2 regions of the Lederbergia ruris genome follow, and region 2 is predicted to be linked to the other one. Evidence: predicted binding sites of a transcription regulator. Region 2 holds the regulator's gene; the other holds the start of a gene.
The links. Region 2 encodes Rex, which represses fermentation and respiration genes when NADH is low (regulators of the CRP and FNR family bind a similar motif). Its sites were predicted from a motif close to TTGTGAAATATTTCACAA; they were not measured.
Positions count from the first base shown of each region.

Region 1: the regulator Rex is predicted to act here: its motif matches at 7,562-7,579, upstream of KI363_RS09900 (nitrate/nitrite transporter).

Region 1 covers NZ_BORB01000014.1:44,981-56,516, reverse strand. The annotation lists gene ribE (riboflavin synthase) at 1-565, shown strand, start outside; gene KI363_RS09925 (bifunctional 3,4-dihydroxy-2-butanone-4-phosphate synthase/GTP cyclohydrolase II) at 581-1,774, shown strand; gene ribH (6,7-dimethyl-8-ribityllumazine synthase) at 1,787-2,254, shown strand; gene KI363_RS09915 (DUF84 family protein) at 2,331-2,843, opposite strand; gene KI363_RS09910 (NAD-dependent succinate-semialdehyde dehydrogenase) at 2,871-4,259, opposite strand; gene moaA (GTP 3',8-cyclase MoaA) at 4,856-5,872, opposite strand; gene KI363_RS09900 (nitrate/nitrite transporter) at 5,928-7,439, opposite strand; gene KI363_RS09895 (MFS transporter) at 7,658-8,881, opposite strand; gene KI363_RS09890 (hemerythrin domain-containing protein) at 9,236-9,760, opposite strand; gene nreC (nitrate respiration regulation response regulator NreC) at 9,784-10,431, opposite strand; gene KI363_RS09880 (sensor histidine kinase) at 10,431-11,492, opposite strand; gene KI363_RS09875 (GAF domain-containing protein) at 11,485-11,536, opposite strand, start outside.
Region 2 covers NZ_BORB01000051.1:144-11,679, forward strand. The annotation lists gene tatC (twin-arginine translocase subunit TatC) at 80-832, opposite strand; gene KI363_RS19465 (twin-arginine translocase TatA/TatE family subunit) at 850-1,026, opposite strand; gene KI363_RS19470 (redox-sensing transcriptional repressor Rex) at 1,076-1,756, opposite strand; gene moaC (cyclic pyranopterin monophosphate synthase MoaC) at 1,834-2,316, opposite strand; gene KI363_RS19480 (ABC-F family ATP-binding cassette domain-containing protein) at 2,445-4,376, shown strand; gene KI363_RS19485 (glycosyltransferase family A protein) at 4,656-5,909, opposite strand; gene KI363_RS19490 (dTDP-4-dehydrorhamnose 3,5-epimerase family protein) at 5,932-6,387, opposite strand; gene rfbD (dTDP-4-dehydrorhamnose reductase) at 6,380-7,231, opposite strand; gene rfbB (dTDP-glucose 4,6-dehydratase) at 7,228-8,199, opposite strand; gene KI363_RS19505 (sugar phosphate nucleotidyltransferase) at 8,196-8,933, opposite strand; gene KI363_RS19510 (hypothetical protein) at 9,030-9,242, opposite strand; gene KI363_RS19515 (CGEA protein) at 9,539-9,763, shown strand; gene KI363_RS19520 (CgeB family protein) at 9,764-10,723, shown strand; gene pseI (pseudaminic acid synthase) at 10,776-11,536, opposite strand, start outside.

The DNA.
Region 1 (11,536 bases), on a different contig from region 2:
GTTGGAGATTACGGCTCATACTATTTTGCAAGATATAGAACTAGGACACAGTATTGCAGTAAACGGTGTATGCTTAACGGTCACCCATTTTTCCTCTACCCATTTTACCGTAGAAACATTTCACACTACCTCTTTACAAAAGTTAAAAACAGGGAGTGAGGTCAATTTAGAACGGGCTCTTTCGCTGCAAGATCGGCTTGGTGGTCATTTTGTTACGGGTCATGTGGACGGAATTGCAATCGTGCATTCGCAGTATGAGGTGGAAAATGCCTTATACATGACACTCCGTATTCCGGATGAATGGAAAAAGTATTTATTACCGAAAGGCGCCATCGCGCTGGATGGGACTTCGTTAACGATTTTTAAAGTGGAAGATAATCAGGTAACCATTTCCCTGATTCCCCATACCCAAGAGAAAACAGTATTAGCGAACAAAGAAATGGGGGATGTGGTCAATTTGGAATGTGATGTATTGGGAAAATATGTGGAACAGATGGTATTTCAATCCAAGGTAAAGCAGCAGAGTTTGACAAAAGATTTCTTACAACGTAACGGATTCTTTTAAAGAAAGGTGACAAACATGTTTGATTCAATCGAAGAAGCCATAACCGACTTACAAAAAGGAAAAGTTGTCATTGTTGTGGATGATGAAGATCGAGAAAATGAAGGCGACTTTATTGGTTTAGCAGATTTAGTCACCCCGGAAATGATTAATGTCATGGCGAAGTTCGGAAGAGGACTTATCTGCGTTCCTATCACAGAAGAAAAAGCAAAACAACTTGAATTAAAATTAATGACTGATCAGCCTACAGAAGGGCATGGAACAGCCTTTACGATTAGTATTGATCACTATTCTACTCATACAGGTATTAGTGCCTTTGAACGGGCAAAAACGATCGAAGCAATGGTGAAAACGGAGGCAGTCGCACAAGATTTTGTCCAACCTGGACATATTTTTCCCCTTATCGCGAAAAACGGTGGTGTGTTACAACGTAAAGGACATACAGAAGCTGCCGTCGATCTTGCTAGATTAGCAGGATATTCACCAGCTGGGGTGATTTGTGAAATTATGAAGGATGACGGGACGATGGCACGTACACCAGATTTACAGCTCATAGCAAAAAAATTAGACCTTAAACTGATTACGATTCAAGATTTGGTGGATTACCGAGAGCAACAGGAACCCTTAATTATCCGCGAAACTGAAATTAATCTGCCAACAGAATATGGCCATTTTCGACTAGTTGGTTATTCTGAAAAGGTAACAGGCCAGGAACATCTTGCGCTCATAAAAGGTGATCTGCATACAGATGAACCGATATTGGCACGTATTCATTCCGAATGCTTGACAGGCGATATCCTCGGTTCCTACCGCTGTGATTGTGGCCCCCAACTTCATGCTGCACTTAAACAAATAGAAAAAGAAGGGCGCGGGATACTGCTGTACATGCGGCAAGAGGGCCGTGGAATCGGCTTGATCAATAAATTAAAAGCATACAATTTACAAGAGCAAGGATTCGACACAGTGGAAGCCAATGAAAAATTAGGCTTTGCAGCAGATTTACGTGATTATCGGCTAAGTGCAGAAATGTTAAAAGACTTAAATGTGCAGAACGTACGATTGCTAACAAATAATCCAAAGAAGATTGCTGGTTTAGAAGAGCGTGGATTAAATATTAGCGAACGTGTTCCAATCCAAATGCCATTAAAGGAAGAAAATCGCCAATACTTAGAAACAAAAAAAGATAAACTCGGACATTTATTCATATTTTAGGAGGAATTATCGATGGGAAATGTATTTGAAGGTCATGTAGTCGGCACAGATATAAAGATTGGGATTGTCGTAGGTCGATTTAATGAATTTATTACTGGCAAACTTTTAGCAGGGGCTCAAGATGCATTGAAACGGCATGGAGTCAAAGAAGAAAATGTGGATATCGCTTGGGTACCGGGAGTTTTTGAAATTTCACTTATTGCGAAAAAGCTAGCAGATTCAGGCCATTATGATGTGATTATCACACTTGGAACCGTGATCCGTGGGGACACTCCTCATTTCGATTATGTATGCAATGAAGCCGCGAAAGGTGTTGCACAGGCAGGTTTGCAGTCTGGCGTTCCGGTAATCTTTGGAATCCTCACGACGCATACGATTGAGCAAGCAATTGAGCGTGCTGGAACAAAGGCTGGAAATAAAGGTTGGGATACTGCAGTAGCCGCCATTGAAATGGCGAATTTGACGAAACAACTTCCCTAAATACTCTTGCAACCCGATTATAAATAAAGAAGCCATTTTGACAACTGATCAAAATGGCTTCTTTTTATTCAATTCATTATGACCGATATTGATACTGCCCCACTAATAATTTCATAATATGGGTAAACATCAGGTCCCGGGTGACCATTCCATTAGTAAAAACTCCAATCGCCCCTTCGCCGTGACGAATGTTTTCACGTTGACAAAAGTCATCCATAACAGGGCCTAGTTCTTCCCCACTTCGAAGTCTGGTTGCGATTTCCTCCGGAAGTTTGATGCGAGCTCCTCCTGCTACAAGTGTTGCCTGATCCTTTACGGCTAGGGCACCCCAATTGATTAGAAAGAGGCCTGCCGGTGTTTCCGTTACTCCTCCCTCTAAGCCAATGCCAAGATCGACATTATGATGACGGACACAGAATTCCGCGCGATTCATCGCCCCCTTCATTGTTTCTTCATCTGAAAAAGGCATGCCGCTTACATTAGATGGGGCATCAATGGGCGCAATGTCTAGCTCATTTTCCAATGTTTGAAGAACCGTCTCAACGGCTTTTAATTTTGCTTTATTCTTGGATCCTACTGCTATTTTCATTTCCGTAAACCTTCCTTGCTTAAAATGTTATAGACCACCAATCGACAGATATTTCGTCTCTAAATACGGTTCAATCCCTTCGATTCCGCCTTCTCGGCCTAGTCCACTTTCTTTCATCCCGCCAAAAGGAGCGTGGGCAGCAGATGGTCCACCATCATTCCAGCCAATGATCCCAAATTGCAAATGATCATGTAAGTAATGTCCCACTCGATAATCATTTGTGAAGAAATATGCCGCTAATCCGTATGGTGTACTGTTGGCTAATTCCACGGCTTCTTCCAGTGTTTTATAGCTCACGATAGGGGCAACAGGGCCAAAAGTTTCTTCATGCATAATCGTCATCTCTGTTGTCACATTTTTTAGAACGGTTGGATAGACGAAGAAACAGCCTTTTTCCTTGTCTACTTGAAATTGGTTGCCAACCAGCGCTTCAGCTCCCTTGGCAATCGCATCCTCAATTTGTTCGACGATTTTGTTATAGCCTTTTTCATTGATGATAGGGCCAATATCGATTCCTTCTTTTAAACCATTACCTACCTCAAGTTTTTTTACTTCTGAAGCAAACTTTTCCGTAAACTCATCTACAACACTTTCATGAACAATGATTCGATTGGCACAGACACATGTTTGTCCAGCATTTCGGAATTTAGCGGCAACCGTTTGTTGAACAGCCAGTTCAATATCTGCATCTTCTGTCACGATTAACGGGGCATGTCCACCCAGTTCCATGGTCACATTCTGAATATTTTCGGAACTGTTCGCAATCAATTGCTTTCCTACACCTGTTGATCCAGTAAAAGTGATTTTCCGGATACGTTCACTTTTCGTAAAAATTTCACCGACAACCTTTCCCTCTCCCATTACATACTGGATGACGTCCTTGGGAATCCCCACTTCATAGGCATAGTCAATAAATTTCATCCCTGATAACGGCGTTTCTGATGCAGGCTTGACAATAAACGTACAACCTGCCGCTAAAGCGGGCGCCGCTTTTCTCGCCATCATCGCTGTTGGAAAATTCCAAGGTGTAATCGCTGCAACAAGTCCAATCGGTTCTCTCGTCACGATGATTCGTTTTGAATTCGTATTGGCGGGAATTGTACGACCATAGACTCGCTTAGCTTCTTCCGCATACCAATCTAAATAAGCAGTTGAATAATCGATCTCACCTCTAGCTTCATTTAAAGGCTTCCCATTTTCCAATGTCATTAACTTCGCTAATTCCTCTTTATTTTCTTGAACCTTTGCGCTCCAAGCTTGGATGAGTCGGGATCTTTCATGCGCATCTAACTTAGACCATTTTTGAAAGGCTTGATGGCCGTTTTTAATCGCTAACTCGATCTCAGCATTTGATTGCATGCTAATCTCTTCAATTAGCTCACCAGTGGCCGGGTTTGTGACTTTTATTTTAGACATCGCTCAAGACTCCTTTCAATCGTTTTTCTCTTTCTATATTCCCTAATTTTAACAAAATTAATGTATAGTAAGGAAATAAGAGCTCTTCTTTCCCAAAAAACGGATGTAAAACAGGCGTTGCAACCAAAAATTGCGTACTTGCAACCGCATGTTGGTGGTGTTTACGACCGTTTCATTATATTTTTATTTAAACAAAACGACGACCCCCTTAGTTGGTAGTCGCCGTGAGGCCAGCAGGATGTTGGTCACAAAGGCGTTGCGACGTACAAGGATGTACTAGTGCAGACGAAGCGACAGGACGTCGCGATTGAGTCTGCCGCCAGGACGGAGGCCCACAGGATGTGGGTCAGAACGGCGTTGCGCCAGGACGGCGCGCCTTTAGCCGTTCATCCTTATGGACTAAGTTTGTACGTCGCTAAACGGGCGCTTACGCTTTTCTTTGTCTAGCTGCAGCGCCCAGCGACTAGCAAACTTTCGGTGCCTTCCTACGATAAGTCAACATCAGTTCGCCTTATCAGGCTCACTGTGTTTCCTTTATCTCGTCAGGCCCCTAAAAAGTTTGTACGTCGCTAAACGGGCGCTTACGCTTTTCTTAATTATCCGCCGATATAAGACATGCCAATTTTCTTGCGGTTTTTAGCCGTCCACTCTGTTCGTTCATCAGAATAACGATCGGCTCTCCGCTCCCAAAGCTGGCAAATTTTAGCACGTAATGCCAGATCTGTCGCCCCGTCCCGCATCATTTTTTTCAGATCAAATCCGGAGGAGGCGAATAGACATGAGTAAAATTTTCCTTCAGAGGAAAGACGAGCTCTTGTACAAGTAGAACAGAAGGATTCAGAAACAGAGGTAATAAATCCGACCTGGGCGCCGTTGTCCGAATAGCGATAAAGCTTTGCCACCTCACCAAAATAATGAGGATCCACTGGTTCGAGTGCAAATTCTTCCTTCAACATGTCATAAATCTCTTTCTTGGTTACAACTTTTTTAAAGCTCCACCCGTTATCATTTCCGACATCCATAAACTCAATGAAGCGCAGGGTAATCCCCTGATCTTTAAAATAACGGGCCATTGGAATAATTTCCTGATCATTGACTCCTTTTTGCACAACCATATTAACCTTTATTTCAAAACCTAGTTTTTGCGCATAGGCAATATTTTCTAATATATAGGCTGGTTTGACCCCACGGCCATTTATTTGTCCAAATAATTCCGGTTCTAATGCATCCAAACTAATATTTAATCTTCTTAATCCTGCTTGATACAGATCATCGGCATGAGCTTTTAACAACATTCCATTGGTGGTCAAGCCAATATCCTCTACTCCATCTAGCTCGGTAAGTTGGGCAATTAATTCTGAAAGATTCCTTCTCATCAACGGCTCTCCACCGGTTAATCTAATTTTCTTAACACCTAGGGAAACAAAGATGGAAGCCAATCTAACCATTTCTTTAAAACTTAACATTGCATCTTTCGGCATAAAAGCATAATCATCACCGAATATTTCTTTCGGCATGCAATACGTACACCGAAAATTACAGCGATCGGTTACAGATAGCCTTAAATCCCGCATCGGTCTTCTTAATCGATCATATAAAACATCTGTCATCATGGCTCCCGTCCTTTCGCTTTTCTAGCATTCTATTCCTTCATATGAGAAGTATAACTTATTCATGCTTTCTTTTCTTATGTTCCTCTGTAATATCGGTGAAAGTTCCAACATAGCGGACATCTTCTCCTGTATCATCTTTGACTGCACTAATATTTAACCATTGTAAATATTCCTCACCACTTTTACGGCGATTCCAGATTTCCCCTTGCCATTCTCCTTGTTCCTTAATTTGCGCCCACATTTTCTGGTAAAATTCCTCATTATGTCTGCCGGAACTTAATATATTCGGATTCTGATTGAGTACATCTGCCTCTTTATATTCCGTTAACTGGGTAAAGGCTGGATTGACTGCTTTAATCTTTCCATGAGAATCCGTTACTAATATCCCCTGTCCGGTTGATTTGAAAACTTCAGCTGATAAACTTAAGCGATCCATATAATATAACCAAACGACTAATACAAGACTTGCTAATGCTACTTGCGATAATAACATAAATCCAATCGAGTATTGACCTGTTATCGAATAGATCGATGCTAATAATAATGGTGGGAAAAATCCTCCCAATCCCCCTACCATCGATACAATCCCGTTCACTGTCCCTGCTTGCTTATTAAAGTAAAAGGGAACCAATTTAAAAATGACGCCATTTCCAATGCCAGCACTGACGGCAATCGCCATACATCCCACCGTATATAAGCCAATCGATGGGGAGAAGGCCAGTATAATCGCTGCCACTGTATAAGTCACAAAGACACCCATGAGTAAAAATAGAGGTTGAAATTTATCCGCTAACCACCCGCCAACCGGGCGTAAAAAAGTGGCGACCGCAATAAATCCAGCTGTTCTCATCCCCGCATCGACTTTGTCTAATTGGAAATAATCAACTAAAAAATTCGGCAAATAAACGGTGAAGGCGACAAAGGATCCAAAAGTAATAAAATAAAATAAGGAAAAAAACCAGAGTTTTTCATTTTTATAGACACCTTTGATTTGTTCCATTAAGGGTGTCTTAACTTTCACTTCTTTGCGGTCACCAAAGAAGATATTCAAAGCTGCAAAAAATAAGAGTAAAATTAAATAGAGTTTCACCGTCATCGACCAACCGATTTGTGTCGCAATTACCGGGGCCGCAAAGGTCGTAATCGCTGTTCCAATATTACCTGCTCCATAAATCCCATTGACAAGGCCATGCTTTTCTTTTGCATAATATTTCGGCAACGAGGTAACCCCGACAGAAAAAACAGCTCCCCCAATTCCTAGAAACAACCCGCCAATAACTAAATCCGTAAAGCTAGATGCTTCACTAATATAATAGACCGGAAATAATAACAAAATGAAACTAATTAGGAAAACCAGTCTTGCCCCAAATAAATTCGCATAATACCCAAGCGGAATCCTTAACACTGATCCTAATACAACTGGGATAGCTGTCAAAATCGCTAATTTATCAGCGGGAATCGAGATATCCTCAATGATAAAAGGCAATAAAGCTGAAATAATCACCCATACCATAAACCCAACAACTAGATTCAAAGTTTGTAATGGCAATTGAACCTTTTTGATCATGCCAACCACCTACTCCTTCTTAATAATTTTACATAATCACTTCCTCTTACTAGTAGTGTAGCTTTTCCTATCGGCTATTTTTATTAGGGAGCTCCCTCCATTTTAAGGGGGTTTCCCTTGATTTGTGAAAAAATGAACATTTGTTTGTGCGACGAAAAAAATAGTGCCTATCCCCGATTTATTTTGCGCATCAGGGACAGACACCACATTTTCAAATTCTATTGTTCTAATGCTTCTGCTTCTTTAACATTTGGTGAAACAGGTCTTGCAGCATGTGCCAACGACCCAGCCACTGTTACGCCAATCAATACAAAAATCAGCGACCTAAGTATACCGACTGAGCCAGCAATCGCCCCTAAGACAGGAGGACCAACGAGAAAAGCCATATATCCGACCGTTGTGACGGCTCCGACCCGCGCAGCTACCCCATGCGGATTGTCGCCAGCTGCAGATAAGCCAATCGGAAAGCCGTAAGCCGAACCAAATCCCCAAAGAACAATACCAATGGCGGCCGTATAATAATTTCCACCAAAAATGACGATTACAAGCCCCAGTGCGGCAGATAGAGCGGAGGCTCTAAGAATCGCCACCCTGCCAAACTTATCTAAAAGAATATCCCCCACTGCACGACTAATCGTCATGGTCGCGACGAATAAACTAAACATTAACGATCCAGATGCAGGGCTTTTATCATAACCATCCACAATAACTAACGGTAACCAATCGCCCGCAGAACCTTCTGCAAACGCCATTCCTAGTACGATGATTCCGAGTAGAACCGTCCGTTGCTCTTTCCAAACAGACAAGGTCTCTGTCGCTGTAGTCTCATTTTTGTTCTCATCTTGGTCTTCTTGACCAGATCCGATTGGCACGAAACGGGAAAAATAGACAATTAAGACGAATACAATCAAAGCAATCACAAATAAATGAGCCATGATCGGTAAATGGATTTTATTGACAAGGGAACCAATCATAGCACCAAAAAAGGTCCCTAAACTATATACTGCATGAAAGCCTGTCAAAATTGACTTTTTAAGCGTTTTTTCAATCGCTGTTCCTTCTACATTCATCGCTACATCACATATTCCAATGCCAAAGCCAAAAATAGCGAGGGCGCTAAATACAATCCATACATGAGGAGCCCATGAACTTCCCAATCCGATCGTGATCAGTCCAATGGAACTAAGCCCAAGTCCTGTTAACATAATGACCCGACCACCAAAACGGGCGATTAAACGACTTGCACACATAAGGCCAATGATCGAACCAGTGGAGAGACCAAAAATAATCCATCCCATCTGTGCCGTTGATACACCTAATGCATCGCGAATATTCGGGGTTTGTGCCACCCAAGATGCCATGGCAAAACCAGAAAGACCAAAATAGAAATAAATGGCCATACGCCACAAACGTATTTGTCTAGTTGTAAGTGCCTGTTCCACTGCATACCATCTCCTAAAATTAATAACAATTCTATAAATCTACCACAAAATCAAATTTGTTACCATTCATTTTATGGAAATGGCGCGAGTTTTAGGAATATTTTTATCCTATTCAGCTTGGTGCAAAAAAATCAATATGAAGTAATAAAGCCATTGGCATGAACCTAAAGCGCCCTTACGCTTTTTCGCCGGCTCCATCATTAACGTAACGGCGAGTCACCGAAAGTTTGCTAGGCGCTGGGCGCTGGAGCTGGATCAAGCATTTTAGCCCAAATTTATACTTTCTTATCCTGTAAAAAAGGGATAGATGCAGACGATATCCCCGTCCCTCTATCCCTTTTTTACACATTTCGATTAAATAATAACCGTATTGAGTTGTTCATATAAATGATCTTCATCTACAGCTTTCATGACTTTTTCAGCCATTGGAAATAGAACTGTTTCTTCTTTGACGAAATGAACGGTTAAAACTTCAAATGCTTCTCCTGCATCTTGGACAATTTCTTTCATTTTTTCCACTGAGAATGTGTCCATTTTTGGCAAGGTATGATGAAGAAAATGACCAATGTAGGCATCTATTTCCTGATGTTCCTCTTCGATCGACATGATCGGTCCTTGTTCATATCCGATATATTGACCGAGCAGTGGGAAAAAGAATTGTTCTTCTTTTTCGGTATGATTTTTTAATGGTTCAATAAATTCAACAAGCAGTTGTCTCAGTCTTTTGAATTCTTTTCTTGCTTCCTGTTCTTCATATTGGTTATTTTCAAAGTTCAAGACAATGGCATGCCAGTCCGCCATTAAAAAAGATAAATATTGATGTTCGTTTTCCAGGATTCGAATGGCTGGTAGTTTAAATCGTAATGTTTCTCCTGCCAAGGATTTCTCCCCCCCTATCACCTTTAAAAATTAAGCAATTTTTTCTTTAAAGCATATTCCACCAATTCTGGACGACTTTTTAATGAAAGTTTTTCCATGATTTTGGCTTTATGAGCTTCCACGGTTTTAACAGAGATAAATAGTTTTTCGGCAATTTCTTTATTACCGTATCCCTTTGCGACTAAAGGTAAAATTTCCAATTCTCGTTTTGATAAAATTTTAAATGGATCGTCTGTCCCCGCAACCCCATCATTTTTGACAAATTCTTTTACGAGGGATGTTGCCATTTTTGGGTGGATATAGGTTCCTCCACTGTATACCGTACGAATGGCTGAGACGAGTTCCTCATCAGGCGCATTCTTTAAAATATAGCCTGATGCTCCATTTTTGAGTACGTGGAATAAATATTCTTCATCATCATACATGGTCAGAATAAGGATCTTCGTGTCAGGATAATCCTCACTAATTTTTCCTGTCGCGATTAAGCCGCTCTCACCTGGTGGCATACTTAAATCCAATAATAAAACATCTGGTTGGTGTTTCCCCACCATCGCATAAGCTTCGATGCCGTCCGCTGCTGTCGCAACAACTTCCATATCGGATTGATAATTTAAGATCATCGAGAAGCCACTTCGGACAACGGCATGATCATCTGCAATCACTAGTTTGATCATTCCATATTCCTCCCTATATGAGAATCGATCGGAGCATGGATATGGATGGTCGTTCCCTTACCGATTTCTGAATGGATGGTTAATTGACCGTGGATAAATTCAGCTCTTTCCCTCATGCCATATAATCCTAATCCTGTTCCTCTTGCCTCTGATGACAAATCAAAACCCATTCCATGATCCTCAATCAACAAATGAAGAAAACCTGCCTCTTCATATAAACGGACAAAAACTTCATCCACTTGCGCATATTTTAATGCGTTAAAGATCGCTTCCTGGCAAATCCGATAAAAGACCGTTTCAACCTCATTGCCATACCGTTTGGATTGCAGCTCAGGCGTAAAGTGGACAATCAGGCCATAATTCTTCTCTAGCCATTTAAAATGCGAACGGAATGCCGCTTCTAAACCAAGATCATCAAGTGATGAGGGTCTTAGTTCAACCGATAAGTTACGGACATCGTCTAGAAGCCTTGTTAAAGACATCTCCGTCTGCTTAATTTTCTCGTCTTTTTCTTTGTCATTATCCAAATATTTCAGAATCCGTAACTCCACTAAAGAGTTTAATAACTCTTGGATCACGCCATCGTGTAATTCGCGGGAAATTCGTTTCCGTTCATCCTCTTGGGCGCGAATCACATGTTTCGTCATATTATTTTGATAGAGTTCTTTCTGCGTTTGAAAGGGCTTCGTTAAATTTCTGAGCATAAGGATCCGTATTTCACTATCTTCATCGACCACTTGATAGCTCGCTGCAAAAGGAAGAGTACCATCCTTTTTTGTTTTCAAATAAATTTGAAACGATGAAAAATCCCCTTCCTCATCACGTAAATAACAATTTGTACATGTCCGTGACTCCGTGTTACTTGTGTACCCCATGCAAAATTCACAAATAGAGTGGGGAAAGCCTTTTTCCAATTCTTTTTCGTCCACAATCGCTCTCGCCGCTGGATTCATATCGATTACTTTGCCATTGGCATGTAAAAAGAAAATAATTTCTGGGCTTTGTTCGTACATCTTTGTCAGTAATTCAATGATGGTTGCTTTTGATAAATTATTCACAAGAAAGCATCTCCCTTCCTGTGAATGGAGAAAAAATATCGACG
Region 2 (11,536 bases):
CCACATTAAAGTGTACCCTATAGATAGACTTTTTTAGTGTCTACTCTATAGGGTACATTTTACATCAGCTACCCTGTTTTTATTCTAGCTCCTGCTCCGCTCTTTGCTTGGCTTTCTGTGCTTTTCTATAACCAATCTTGGAAATCCAGACACTTATTTCATAAAGAATAAGTAAAGGTACGGTTACCATCATATGAGATAATACATCTGGCGGGGTAATAAAAGCGGCAATCACCAATAACACAAAATACGCGTATTTACGAATTTTAGACAAGTATTGCGGGGTAATAATCCCTAGTCTTGTCAGAAATAAAATCACCACAGGCAATTGAAAAAGCAGTCCAAATGGAATGGTGATTTGGAATAGAAATTGAAAATATTCATTGATCCCGATCGTGGTTTCAATGCCCATACTACCTGAAAGATTCAACATAAACCGAATCACAAACGGAAATAAGATAAAATAAGAAAAGGAAATCCCTGCCAAAAATAACAGAACGGAAGCTGGAATATAGCTTAGGGTCGCCCTTCTTTCCGTTGCCAGTAAACCCGGACTAATAAACGCCCAAAGCTGGTATAAAATCACAGGCGAAGTAAGGAGAATCCCGATCAAAAAGGTCATTTGCATATATACCTTAAAAGGATCTGTTGGTTTAAAGGCATTCATCACTAATTCTTGCACAGCACTCGCATCCTGCAGGAAACGAATCAAAGGCTGTGAAAGAAAGAAACCAATGATTGAAGCCAATACGAAGAAAGCGACGATGATCATCAGCCGTTTTCTTAATTCCTCTATATGCTCGAGAATGCTCATGTTATCATTCTGATTCATCACAATTTTTCATCCCATCAACGGTCGGCGTCTTTCTTGTCCTTGTCTTCTTCCTCCGCTAGCCCCTTTGTTGCATTTTTGAATTCACGCAACGTATTCCCTGCTGCCTTTCCAAGCTCGGGTAATTTTTTCGGGCCAAATATTAAGACTGCAACAAATGCGATGATGAGTATACTTCCCCATCCTGCACCCATTTGCGCCCACCTCCTTTTATACTACTCATTTTAGCCGATTTAGCATAAATTATCTATCCTCTGGCTCCACTTCTTGTGAAATTTCCGTGTCAGGAGTGGGATAATTTTTCAAAAAGTAAATAAGCGACTGCAATTCTACCGCAAGATCAATGTGATGAACACGAATAGATGGCGGAACCGTCAATCTTGCTGGGGTAAAATTCAAAATCCCTTTCACGGTTGTTTTGACCAGTCGATCTGTCACCTGTTGGGCAACATGAGAAGGAACGGTTAAAATGATGGCCGTCACGGCTTCCTTATTTAATTGATCTTCAAGCTCAGCTAAGTCATAAATAGGCACATTACTAATGGTTGTACCAATTTTTTCAGGATCGACCTCAAAGGCCATGGCGATTTTGGTATTATTATTTTTTAAAAAGTTATAATTCAAAAAAGCAGTACCAAGATTCCCCACCCCTACTAAAGCGACCTTTGTTAACTCGTCCTGATCTAAGGTTTTCGCAAAGAAGTTTAATAAATAGTTGACATTGTAGCCATACCCTTTTTTCCCGAGAGCGCCAAAATAGGAGAAGTCTCGGCGAATGGTGGCCGAATCTACCTTAACAGCTTCACTTAATTGCGCAGAGGAAACACGTTGCTTTCCCGATGCATGCAAATTTTTAATAAAACGATAATAAAGTGGCAAACGTTTTGCCGTTGCCTGAGGAATTTTCATCGAATCTTCGTTCATCGTTCAACCCCCTTAAACAGAGTATTTTTATTCCATCGGATGGAGCAGTTTATTTTAGTCTGAAGTCTTGTTCGACTTTATCTTCTATAATCGCGGCCTGACGTTCCGCCTGTTTTTTCAATCAGGTAGGTTTTACCTATAATCAAGCCTTTATCCACAGCTTTACACATATCATACACGGTAAGGGCGGCAACTGAGGCCGCTGTCAGTGCCTCCATCTCCACCCCTGTATGACCTTTTGTTTTCACCGTAGATTGAATATTTAAAATCCATCTATTGTCTTCCTGTAACCAGTTAAAGGAAAGGTCAATTCCTTTTAAAGGGATCGGGTGACACATCGGAATGATATCCCACGTCTTTTTAGCGGCCATAATGCCCGCCACTTGTGCAACAGCGAGGACATCCCCTTTTTTCATTTGATTATTGGTAATCTGTTCATAAAGTTGTTGACTTACTTCAATACTTGAATGGGCAATGGCTGTACGAGTAGTCTCAGGCTTTTCGCTAACATCCACCATTTTCGCTCTGCCTTCTTCATTTAAATGTGTTAATTTTTTCACGTAGCACACCTCTTATCTATCATACACTATTTTATGCAAACTGTCTTTTTCTATTTTTCCCTACTTGACTAGCAAAGATTGCCCCATCCTTGTTTAGTATTGTAAACTGTTCCTAGGAGTGAATTATGATGATGTTATTGCAATTACAACAAATTACAAAGTATTTCGGTGCGGAATGTATATTATCGGATATAAAATTAGAAGTACAATCGCGAGATCGTGTCGCGCTTGTCGGTCGCAATGGTGCTGGAAAGTCTACTCTTTTAAAAATCATTGCTGGGCAACTCTCCTATGATTCTGGACAAATTGTTCGACCAAAGGGAGTTACAATCGGCTATTTGGCACAAAACACCGGGTTAGAATCCAGTCGGGTTATTTGGGATGAGATGCTAACAGTGTTCACTGAAGTTCGAAGGATGGAAAAAGAAATTCGCCAATTAGAATTAAAGATGGCCGATCCTAGCTATTATGAGAATGCAGAACTCGCAGAAGCGATTTTCCGTGAATATGATGTTTTGCAGGAAAAATTTAAAGCGGTTGGTGGATATCAATATGAATCAGATATTCGCTCTGTTTTACACGGTATGCGCTATTATGAAGAGGATTATCAAACGAAAATCTCCACATTAAGTGGTGGACAAAAAACGAGATTAGCTTTAGCGAAACTTTTGCTGACGAAACCAGATATTTTAATTTTAGATGAGCCGACCAACCATTTGGATATTGAGACTTTATCTTGGCTAGAACAGTACTTACAAAGCTATGAAGGGGCAATTTTAATTGTATCCCATGATCGTTATTTTCTGGATAAAGTCGTAGATCAGGTGTATGAGTTATCAAGACATGAAATGATCAAATACCATGGTAATTATAGCCAATATTTGGTGAAAAAAGCGGAAATATATGAGCGTGATTTGAAACGTTTTGAAAAGCAACAAGATGAGATCGCCAAAATGCAGGATTTCATTCAGCGGAACTTAGCAAGGGCCTCCACAACAAAAAGGGCGCAAAGCCGGCGAAAGCAATTAGAAAAAATGCAGGTTATCGATCGGCCTAGCGGCGGGGAACAATCGGCTACTTTTCACTTTGATATTGAGCGACCCAGTGGCAATGATGTGATGAAAATAAAAGAAGCGGTGATTGGCTACAATGGGCAAGCTTTAGCGAAAAACATTCATTTTAACATGGAGCGTCAAGATAGTATCGCTTTAGTGGGACCGAATGGCGTCGGGAAATCCACCTTATTAAAAACGCTCATCCGAAAACTGCCTCTTCTTTCAGGACAAATTGATTATGGCACCAATGTGACGCTCGGCTATTATGACCAGGAACAAGCAGAGTTATCATCGAATAAGACGGTTCTGCAGGAATTATGGGATCATTATCCACTAAAGGAAGAAAAAGAAATTCGGACCGTACTCGGAAATTTTCTATTTAGTGGCGATGATGTACAAAAGGTTGTTTCTACTTTAAGCGGCGGGGAAAAGGCACGCCTTGCCTTGGCCATTCTCATGCTAGAAAAGGCGAATGTGCTGATTTTGGATGAGCCGACCAACCACTTGGATTTAGACAGTAAAGAAGTATTGGAAAATGCGCTTGTGGATTATCCTGGCACTTTATTATTTGTCTCCCATGATCGTTACTTCATCAATCGCATTGCCACGAAGGTAATTGAGTTATCCACAGAAGGGACCACAGAGTATTTAGGTGACTATGATTATTATGTGGATAAAAAGCAAGAAATGAAGGAATTAGCGGAATTGGCGGAAAAACAGCAACAAGAGTCCGCACCAAAGGATGTGCCAAAGAAACGTTCTTTTCAAGAAGAAAAGGAATTGAAAAAGCTTGAAAGACAAAGAAAACGAAGAATAGAAGAAATTGAACAACTAATGCATGAAAAAGAGGAAAAAGTAGCCGAGCTCGAAAACCAATTATGCCTGCCTGATGTATTTGAAGACCATGAACAAGTTCTTTCGATCAACAATGATGTGGAAAAATTAAAAAATGAGTTGGACCAGCTTTTAGAGGAATGGACTGAATTAGCTGAACTTATGGAATAGCATCCTAGCGGGTGCTATTTTTTTCATGGATTAAGGGCCTCTAGAGTAGATAGATTGGAAACGACTTGTACTAGGTAAAAATAATCCACAGAGTTATACACATAATTAACATATATATACTAGACTCCCTTAAAGTTTTCCACGTTATCCACATTTCATTTATTATTTATCCACAACAGTGGTAGGGTTGTAGTATTATAGGCATATTTCGGATATAAAGTGAAGCTTATCAACAATTTTGTCCACAAGGTAAGGATGTGAGCTGGGTATCGACCTTTATCAATATCCACCAACAATCAGAGTGCTTTTCTTATACGCTTGAATGATATTTTTAGGAATGGGAATAGGATCCTGATTCATTTTTAATCTTTCCAATACTTTTTTATCAATCGGATGTGGGGAATGATTGGTGACGAACCAGTAGTTGGTATGATTTTTGTATACCTTGTTTTCTAATAAAGGCTTTATAAAATAGGGATCGATTTCGGGTCCGAGCGGAAACTCATTTAAAATTTTTTCCTTCAATGGAATAATTTCTCGCTGTAGAAAACGATATTTTCTTAACAGAATAGGACTTGTGATTCTCCTTTTCCACCTGTGTTCCATATAAAATAGATTTCCCCTATCATCCTGATAAAGCCGAAACGGTGGCAGCTGAAGCTGATCATCAATGGGGATTCCTTCTTCATGTCGATAGAGCACTGGATCAGGAATATCCACGATTTTCCCCGGATTATAGTGATAGAAAGTAAACATTGTGGGATCGAGAAGCCGTCTTTGCCCATTATCCATTAAATATACGTACCCTTCCGTTCCTTTCACTAAAATCCCATCAGGGAGAGTGGCTGGAAGGTTACGAAACAAGGTTTGGACTGATTGCGGGGTTTTATACGTGATATCTAATACTTTAGGAATAGGGTAAAATGATTGGAAAGTATTGAGGCGTTGCCAGAAGACAGCGTCCCCCCTACACCAATGCTTTGGATCCTCATCCCAATAGCTCCCAAATTTTTCCCATACTTGTATAAGAATTTTGCGTGTGTGCATGACGGAGCAATGATCGACTTCATCAGCGGCATGGAAAAGTATTTCTTCGGCTTCTCTTGTAAATTCCTTCAAACAGCTCATTTGGTCATTCACAATTTTCACTTGTTGCGATGAATACACAATATCGATACCCGAATTTCTTTCTAAAAACGTCACCATTTCTTCAAGACGATTAGGCATATAAACCGTATCATCTGTCAGGTAGGTGAGATAGTTTCCTTTAATAAGCGGGATGGCTTCGTTAATCATCGTCGCATATCTTGTCGTTTGATAACGCTTTTCATCCTCTATCCCACTATTTCGATACATGATCCGCGGGTCCTCTAAATAACGTTGGATCGTTTGAACGGTTTCAATATTAGAGTGATCATCCATAATCCACAATTCCCATTCCTTCATCGTTTGATTTAGAACACTTTCAATCGCCTGTTCAAGTAATCGCGGTTTGTTATAACTCGTTAAAATGATGGATACTTTGGTTTCGATGAGCGATCCCCCCTTTTGTCCATTAACGATTTTCTGTTTCCCAATGAAAGCCAATTTCTGGGTCATCCCAAGGTATTCTTTTTTCATCGGGATTGTCACGATTATACGATTCGGTTGTAAAATAAATAATGGTTGCAGGTGTTTGTCCTAACACCCGATAGCCATGGGCAATTCCCTTTGGAATGAGCAGGACAATTGGGTTATCCTCTCCCATATAAAACACACTCGTTTCCCCTCTTGTACTTGAACCTTTGCGCAAATCATATAACACAACTTGCGCATGCCCTGATGGGAAAAACCATAAATCATCCTGTTTTTCATGATAATGGAATGCCTTAATCACCCCTGGGTAGCTCATGGACCATGACGCTTGCCCAAAACGGTCTAAAATATGCTCATCATCGCGCACCAATTCAGCAAAAAAGCCACGATCATCATGATGCTTCACGATTTTTTTCACAATCACACCATCAATCATATTGATCACCTCTTTCAAAAAATTCCTCTAGAGCTTCTTGCCAATACCTCATGTGGATTCCCTCTTTTTCGATCGATTCCTTGCTTAAGACGGAAAAAGCTGGCCTTTGTGCGATAACACCATACTCTTTAGTCGAGATTGGTTGTACAAGCTCTTCCTGATATCCTGCCAACTTTAAAATCGACCGAGCAAACGTAAACCAGCTGCATGCCCCATCATTAGAAATATGATAGATCCCAAATTTCTTCCCAATTAGTTGTTTAATCGCATAAGCCAAATCTTTTGTATAGGTGGGGGAACCGATTTGGTCATCCACCACGTAAAATTCCTTCCCTTTTTCGGCTAACCGAAGCATTGTTTTGACAAAATTTTTCCCGTTTTCCCCATACACCCATGAGGTGCGCACAATATAACTTTCTTTTAAAATCCGCTGAACCAAACGTTCTCCAAGTAATTTACTCGTTCCATACATGGATAAAGGATCTGGGGCATCATCGATGGTATAAGGTTGTCGTTTCTTTCCATTAAAAATAAAGTCAGTACTGATATACAGCATCGCAGCTCCTACGCTTTTTGCTGCTCTAGCCATATAATACGTTCCAAAACTATTCACTTCAAAAGCGGTTTTCCAATTCGTTTCACAATCATCTACAGCCGTATACGCCGCCGCATGGATGACCAAATCAGGTTGTAGCTCCTCCATTACTTCCTTAACGATCGTTTCATTTGTAATATCCAGTTCTTCTTTACTATATGGAAACAGTTCAAAACGAGGATCTTCTGAAAATGTTGAAACTAGGTCAGTCCCCAATTGTCCTTTCGCACCTGTGATTAAAATCTTCATTTGCACTCACGCTTACTTTCCTTGAGCCTTTCCTTATACCATTGGACCGTGCGTTTCAGTCCTTCTGCAAAATCTACTTGTGGATGCCAATTCAGTTCTCGCTTAATTTTTTCATAATTAATTGAATAGCGACGATCATGTCCTAATCGATCTTCTACAAAAGTGATTAGAGTTGGATCTGCTCCAAGATAATCAATAATCTGTTTCACGACTGCAAGATTGGTTTGTTCTTCATCTCCACCAATATTATAGACAGAGCCTATTTTTCCTTTTTCAAGAACCGCATGGATAGCGCGACAATGATCTTCCACAAATAGCCAATCGCGAATTTGTCCTCCGTCTCCGTATATCGGTATCTCTTTACCTGTTAGAGCAGATGTTATTACTGTTGGGATAAACTTTTCTACATGCTGAAAGGGACCATAATTATTGCTACAGCGTGTGATTATCACTGGTAAATTAAAGGTATGATAATAGGAGTGAACAAGTAGGTCTGCCCCTGCCTTGCTTGCGGAGTAAGGATTATTAGGTGAAAGTGGGGTCGTTTCGGTAAAGGAAGGCTCCGTCTCCTTCAAACTTCCGTATACTTCATCTGTGGAAATTTGGATCATCTTTGCGGCTTTTCCATCCCGAACAGCATCCAAGAGATGTAGCGTTCCTTTTATATTTGTATCAATAAACGGAGCTGCCGACTGTATGCTGCGATCCACGTGAGATTCGGCAGCAAAATGAATAATGGCATTATAGGTTTGATCAAAGACTTTTTCAACCTGCTTTGGATTCGTCAAATCACATTGAATGAAGCGATATTGTGGATGATCGAGAAAGGCGTATTGCATAAATGGATGGCTGGCATAGGTAAGTGCATCGACATTGGTGACGGCGTAATCCGTTTGCTCCATTAAATAATGGATAAAATTGGCGCCAATAAACCCCGCTCCTCCGGTAACAAGTAACGCTTTTTTCATGAACCTTCCCTTCTCTCTATTTGCTCATAGATAAGTTGATTAGCAAGAAAGAGAGAGTCATGAGTCCCTGCATCTACCCACCAACCTGATAAACGATCATACTGTAAAACGGACTCTTTGATATAGAGATTATTTACATCAGTAATTTCTAACTCTCCCCGATCTGATGGTGATAGTTCTTGAATATACTCGAAGACTTTTGGATCATACATATAAATGCCGGTGACGATTTCGTTGGAGATAAAGGTCTTCGGTTTTTCAATAATGGACGTAATACATCGGTCCTCCTCATTCAACTTGGCAACCCCGAATCTCTGAGGGTCTTTCACCTCTTTAATTAAGACCCTAGCGCCACTCTTCTGTTTTTGAAAGGCCTGAATAAACGGAACCAATGAATCTTCGAAAATATTATCTCCTAACAGCAAAATAAACTTATCCCCATTCACAAAGTCCTCGGCATGCGCCAGCCCGCCAGAAATTCCTGACGCTGTTGGTTGGATTTCATAATGCAAGCAAACACCTAATTCAGCCCCATCCTCTAATAGTTTTTGAAAGGAATCGATATACTCTTCGTGAGTAATAAGTAGAATTTCGTGGATCCCCGCTTCTTTCAATTTCATGATCGACCAACAAATCATCGGATAGGGACCAACCGGTAAAAGGTGCTTATTCGTGATCTTTGTCATCGGCTGTAACCGAGAACCTGTTCCACCTGCCAAAATAACTCCTTTCATAGTAAACACATTCTTTCTATATAAGATCGATTTCACTTACGTCATAGGTTGACAAAACTCCAAAGTTAGGAGTTTTCGTCAACCTATGACATCATCCTAAAATATCCCGACACTTAACACTAATCCAATTGGCACGTACATGGTTCCATCTGTGTCAGGGTCTTCAAACGCAACCACATCTATTCCTACATTGTTAATCACTAGATTACGAAACGTCTCGCCACCAACTAGACGAACGACAGGAATAGGTTGACCAGACTCCGAAATATCAATTAATTGTTGTCGAAATGTGGATCTAAAAACACCCATAAAAAATCCTCCCTTCTCATTCGTTATTACTGTATTAATTACAAAAAAAATAGTGTAGTCAACTGTTTACTCTATAAAAAAATGAGATATTGACTTATACCTTCTGTCTACATATATATCAAACGCTATAGTAAAAATGTGGATTTTTGTTATTTTTAGGGTGTTGTCTTAACGACTGAACCTTTTTGACATAAAGTATCATGAGGCAATTTTAAAAGGGCTTTGTATCTGGATAGTAACACTATTTTCTAGTTAATTAGCGAAGTCCTAAACCCATATAAGATGAGGTGAAAAAGATGAACTTTGCAGACTATATTTTCAGGCGGTTAATCCCTGGAACAATCATCACAGTGACAATGGATTCTGGTAATATTATTGGTCCCGCCATTTTCACTCATTATAATCCAGCTACTAGTATCGCCGTCTTAGAAGAAGAAGGGACGATGTCTCCTCCCACCAATATGATTATTAATATCGGTTCAAGTAAAGTAGAATCTATTATGTATGATGTATCGGAATAAATGAACATGTTATATGTTTCATCTGGATTTTCGAAGATTTATCAGTATTTAGATAGAACTATAGAGAAAGTTCTTCAGCAGTTTTGTGATAAGTGTATTCTCTTTCAACCGGAAGAATCTATTCAGCGATTACAAGCGATCTTACATGATCATGATCGACCACATTGGGCACTGATTCTACTTGGTAGCCATTTCTCAAAACAAGCAAGTGATCTATTAAGAAAACATAATGTAAAGCAAGCCGTTTGGTTAACGGAAGATCCCTACTATATGGATAAAACACTTCAAGATATTCACCTTTATGATTATGTCTTCACAATTGATTCAGGAGCGTATAAAGTCTATCGTTCAGCCGGTTTTTCACATATTTATCATTTGCCGCTAGGGACAGATCCCTCTATTTTCACGAGACAGAAGGTAGATTTCCCCTACCAAAGTGATGTGCTGCTCGTAGGATATCCCTACCCTTCTCGTATCCAATTAATAGAATTTCTTTTGCAGAATGGGACATTCTCTATTACGGTTATTGGAAAACAGTGGCATAATCACTTATCAAAGAAATTTCGGAGGCATGACCAACTCTGTATGTATGATCAATGGATGGAACCAGAGGGGGTAGCAAAGTTTTATAATGGAGCAAAAATCGTATTAAATCCTCATCGCCAGGCGAACTTTTCTAAAGGGGTTATGAATGAAACGATTAATAATCGTACACTGGATATTGCCGCCTGCGGAGCTTTTCAATTAATTGAAGATTTACCTGGATTGCGATCCTATTTTTCAGAAGAGGAAATGATTTCGTATCAATATCCGAAAGATTGCTTAGACAAGATCCACTTCTATCTGGAAAAAGAAGAAATCCGTCAACAATTTGCAGACCGCGCACAGAAGAAAGTGTGCAATGAACATACCTTTCAACATAGAATAGAAACGATGCTAGATCTAATGGAGCTGCCTTAGGGGCGGCTTTTTTTTACTTCCGAAAAGGCTGCCCGCCGGTTGGGGCAGCCTTTTACAGGAACAGATCCCAGCTAAGTGGAGTTCCTGCTGGCGCATCTTTACCAATTTTCTTCCCTAGGAGAAGATCGATGTATTTGGGGGATAAGCCTGCTCCCGGACGGATCGCTCTTAGATTGTCCTTTGTGAATCGATCGCCTGCCTTCATGTCTTTCGTAATGTAGAGGGATCTGCGAAATTGGAGTGATTTTTTCTCATTTTCTGTCGGTCCGTACTGGACCTTGCCGATCGCCTGCCACGCTCGTTTCGTTTCGATCACAAGTGTCCGAAATTCTTCAGGCTCCAGAGAAAAGGCTGCATCCACTCCCCCTTCTGAGCGTGATAATGTTAAATGCTTTTCGATCACAGTCGCTCCCAGCGCCACACTGGCAACGGCGACTCCACAGCCTAATGTATGGTCAGATAAACCAACTTCACAATTAAAAAGCTCCCTCATATGAGAAATTGTGGCAATATTTGAGTTGGTTGCTTCAGCTGGATAGGTGCTTGTGCATTTTAACAGAATTAAATCCTTGCACCCTGCCTCTCGAGCAACTTGAACGGCTTTATCCAATTCTGCAACCGAGGCCATTCCAGTCGAAATAATTAACGGCTTGCCAGTTGCGGCCACTTTCCTTATCAAGGGTAAGTCATTATTTTCAAAAGAAGCAATTTTATAACAAGGAACAGCCAGTGTTTCTAAAAAGTCGACCGCTGTTTCATCAAAAGGGGTGCTAAACGGGATCATCCCTAGCTTTTTACACCGATCAAAGATCG